2 regions of the Neobacillus sp. NRS-1170 genome follow, and region 2 is predicted to be linked to the other one. Evidence: predicted binding sites of a transcription regulator. Region 2 holds the regulator's gene; the other holds the start of a gene.

Region 1 (2,211 bases), on a different contig from region 2:
TCTTCGTTGTAGAATTTCATTTCCTCTTCATTATAGTGCTCAACATATGGGAAACGTAGTTCATATTCACTATTGTTTTCAACAGCTTCCATAAATTCTTTTGTTAAACAAACAGAGATGTTTGCACCCGTTAAGAATTCAGAATTATGAACTGTAAAATTACCGCCCGTTGAAAGCTTTTCTTCTGCCTCAGCAATTATGGAATCACTGAAACCGCCTAATCCAGGGATGTTTTTATAATTGACAATTCCTTGGTACATCGCCGTTTCCTGAAGAGTCAATGGTGTGAACTTTAGCTTATCTTTAGCATGTTTTTTAATTGTTTCATCGTTTGTATTTTCAATTAAGAATCGTAGAATTCTAGGGTTTTGCATTTTTGAAATAATGAATTCAATGATATCTGGATGCCAATCAGCCAGCATGATCATCTGCGCGCCCCTGCGGCTGCCTCCTTGTTCGACTAAGTGAGTCAACTTCGCAATATCATCCAGCCACGAAACCGAACCAGATGATTTTCCATTAACGCCTCTTGCAAGGGTGTTTCGCGGTCTTAATGTCGAACCATTAGTTCCAACACCGCCGCCGCGGCTCATGATCTCCATGACCTGTTTCCGGTGGTCAGAAATACCTTCACGGGAGTCTGGTACAAAAGGCATTACGTAACAATTAAAGAATGTTACCTCAGTGCCTGATCCTGCTCCGTAAAGGACACGCCCGGCAGGAATGAAGTTCATATTCACAAGCTCCTGATAAAACTTCTCTGTCCACTCAATCCGCTTCTCTTCCGTTTCTTCAACAGAAGCAAGACCTGTAGCATTCCTTTTTGCAATCTGCTCATAAAAAAGCTCCAGCGGCTTCTCGATTACATCGAGAGAGCGCCAGATAATTCCTGTTTCAGATTCCTGCTGATCATCCAAGACGCCTCTGAATTCCTCCTCCACCAAAACCTTTGCCTTTTTCTTTTCCCAATCTATTTCCTTTATTGTACCAAGCCCTCTAGCTGGAAATTTCGGATCCTCTTTAATCGTTAAAACAACAAAGTCACCATTCGTCAGGGTAATTTTTGCAGTATCTTTAAAGGTATAGCGGTCTAGCATGACCAATCGAGAAACGCCCTTGTGGGTTATTTTCATATCTGGGGTTACTGGGTGCACCTGGGGAAACAAGCGGATGTCCTCATTTAACCTCTCAAAATCGATATTCATTTTTTGTCTAAAAACTATAGACATGAAAACAACTCCTTCAATTTATAAATTCTGTATATTGTGTTAGATTCTAGTAAGCTATGCTATATCTAGTTGTCTTAATAAACATAAGTTAACATAGAATTACTGAACAAATCAACTAAAACTCAATATATGGTACCGAAAATATTTTCGACACTACTACATATTGTAGATTAGACAAAAAACAATTATTTTGTCAAACTTAAAATACACTAGATTTTTGAGCAAAATAAAGATTTCTTTGGTTTTTCGGCAAAAAACAGCATTTTTTAACATATTTTGCGGTTTGAGAATTATTTTTTTATCCAAATACAGGCATACAAATTTATTTGCGTGGTCCAAAATGATATTATAAAGCAATAGATTTTTGGGAGGGCTAAAAATGCTGGCTGAAATAAAAAAGGACGGAAACGGCTATATAGCAAATTTTGAACGTCATTTAAACCATTCGGTGGAAGATGTATGGTCATATTTAACCGATAATGACAAACTGCCAAAATGGTTCCCAGAGCTTCGAGTAGATGAGCTTCGTGAGGGCGGAGTCATTAAATTTAATATGGGCGATGGCACTTTTATCGAGATGAAGATTACAGAGCTAAAAATGCAATCGATATTGGAATATACTTGGGCAGAGGATCTAGTTCGGTTTGAACTTTATCCTGAGAATGAGGGCTGTAAGTTAGTCTTAAATGAAAAATTAACTAAGATTACCGCCCATACACCACGGGACCTTGCCGGATGGCATGTATGCTTAGATGTCATCCATGCCCTGCTCGATGGACGGACTATTGAATCTCGAAAAGATGAGTGGCAGAAATGGTATGATAAATATTCAGAGTCAGTCGAGAAAATTGCACATTAATAAATGTAAAAGCGAACCAAATTAAAAGTAGGTTCGCCTTTATTTTTGTGGTTATCTCAATAAGTGATTTTTATCGTTTATAATTCCACTCATCATTCTCATAGCGTTCTTTTGCAATTTTTT
Region 2 (2,211 bases):
GCTCTTAAGTCAGGTGCAGAAATTCGCGAAGTAGCTTTTCATAAATTCGCTCCACAAGGTGTCAGCGGGGTAGTCATTATTTCTGAATCACATCTAACCATTCACAGCTTCCCTGAGCACGGCTATGCAAGCATTGATGTGTATACTTGCGGTGATTTAAATCCAAATATTGCAGCGGATTATATTGCTGAAGCGTTAAATGCTGAAACACGCGAGAACATTGAAATTCCACGCGGAATGGGTCCTGTTCGAGTTAAACAAGCAAGAGTTCTTTAAATTCTAATAAAACTAAAAATCGTAAGAGGTGTATTCAGTACACCTCTTTTTATATTTTTGGTGTAATGTTGTACACTATAATAAAAGTGTAATTTGCAGGGGGTTTTTATGGCTAATTTATTTACTCGATTTAAAAGAGAAATTGAAACATCTGACGGGAACTCTGATACTTCACTGAAAACACATTATTATAAAGCTACTTTTAATCAACTATTTGAATCAGCAGAAAAAATGTTTCGGGAAGACGCTGATTGCCGGATAACGACCGTTTCAAAAGAACATGGAGAAATTGCCGTTGAAATCCATAAACCATTCTCCTGCTTCCTTATTGCGACAATCGTTTCTGTAAAACCAATGCAAACAGCTGTTGATTTTAATATTTCATCCGAGAAATTCTCCCTGCTGGGCATCTATCCGGACTTGAAAAAGCGGATCAACTCTTATTACGAGCGAATGAATCAATTACATACGACTATAAAAAACTCTTAATACTTCTACTTGTGAAAAGGTATTCTTTTTTATAAGATAATAGTAAGGATGTTGAACGGATTTATTGTTTAGAGTTGGAGTTGATTAGCAAATGAAATGCCCTTCATGTCAAAATTATGGAACTCGTGTGCTTGATTCTCGGCCTGTTGATGAAGGACGAGCGACAAGACGACGAAGAGAATGCGAAGAATGCGGCTATCGTTTTACTACTTTTGAGAAAATCGAAGAAATTCCTTTAATTGTCGTGAAGAAGGAAGGCACTAGGGAAGAATTTAGCCGTGATAAAATACTTCGCGGATTGATAAAAGCTTGTGAAAAGCGTCCTGTTGCCCTAAAGGAACTAGAGGATATTACACATGGAGTGGAAAAGGCACTTCGCAGCCAGGGTATTTCAGAGATCAAAAGTGAAGCAATTGGCGAAATGGTTATGGACAGATTGGCACATGTCGACGAAGTAGCCTATGTCCGCTTTGCTTCGGTTTACCGTCAATTTAAGGACATTAATGTTTTTATTGAAGAATTAAAGGAACTAATAAATAAAGAGAAATCATAAGGGAGCTATCGCTCTCTTTTTAAATTGAAGGGAGTGGTAAATGGGTATGGCGCAGCATTGGCAGGAAATTCTTCCAATCGACCGTTACCGGGTAGCGGCAAATGGGCTCTTGCATGAGTATGACCGAAAAGTGCTGACGTTCTTATATCAGCCCTTAATTGGATCAGTCTGTTTTAGCCTATATATGACACTTTGGTCAGAGCTTGAGGAAAATAGACTGTGGTCGGAACACTCTACACACCATCTCTTAATGAACCTGTTAGGGATGAATTTAAAGGATATTTATGAAGCGCGCTTAAAGCTTGAAGGTATAGGTTTATTAAAAACATATGTGAAGATGGATGAAGGTGAAAGATCCTTTATTTATGAGCTTCACCCTCCCTTAAATCCTGAACAATTCTTTTTAGATGGAATGTTAAATATTTATCTCTATCGAAAAATCGGAAAAAAACACTTTAACAGGCTTAAACACTTTTTTTCCGATCAGAAAAAACCAAACAGTAAAGAATTCCAGGATGTAACGAAAGCTTTTCAGGATGTGTTTGTTTCCGCCACACCAGGGAGTCTGCAGTATTTACAGGATACTTCGGAAGATTTGGAAGCGAAAGAAAATCAGCAATTTATTGGCCGTAATGAGCAAAGAGGAATCCAAATTGATGTTGGAACCTTCGATTTTGATTTGTTAATGGCTGGGTTAAATGAATCATTAGTCCCAAAGAAGGCATTAACCCCTAAAGTAAAAGAGGTTATTAGCAATTTGGCTTTCCTTTATACAATTGACCCGCTGCAAATGAAAAATATTATTTTCAGTGCATTAAATGAGTCCAATGAAATTGATATTGAAGAATTAAGAAAGGGCGCCCGCGATTGGTATCAATATGTCAATCATGATC

What was found. The regulator NrdR, encoded in region 2, represses ribonucleotide reductase genes. The targets are predictions, from matches to a motif close to AACACNATATATNGTGTT.
Region 1: a site for NrdR is predicted at 1,253-1,270, ahead of ACIFOT_RS29650 (vitamin B12-dependent ribonucleotide reductase). Genes of this name have one in related genera too.

The regions. Positions count from the first base shown of each region.
Region 1 covers NZ_JBITPF010000089.1:20,930-23,140, reverse strand. Annotated here, with positions in the region: gene ACIFOT_RS29650 (vitamin B12-dependent ribonucleotide reductase) at 1-1,229, opposite strand, end outside; gene ACIFOT_RS29645 (SRPBCC family protein) at 1,609-2,088, shown strand; gene ACIFOT_RS29640 (lipoate--protein ligase family protein) at 2,159-2,211, opposite strand, start outside.
Region 2 covers NZ_JBITPF010000039.1:91,369-93,579, reverse strand. Annotated here, with positions in the region: gene speD (adenosylmethionine decarboxylase) at 1-276, shown strand, start outside; gene ACIFOT_RS18130 (hypothetical protein) at 385-765, shown strand; gene nrdR (transcriptional regulator NrdR) at 857-1,318, shown strand; gene ACIFOT_RS18120 (replication initiation and membrane attachment family protein) at 1,365-2,211, shown strand, end outside.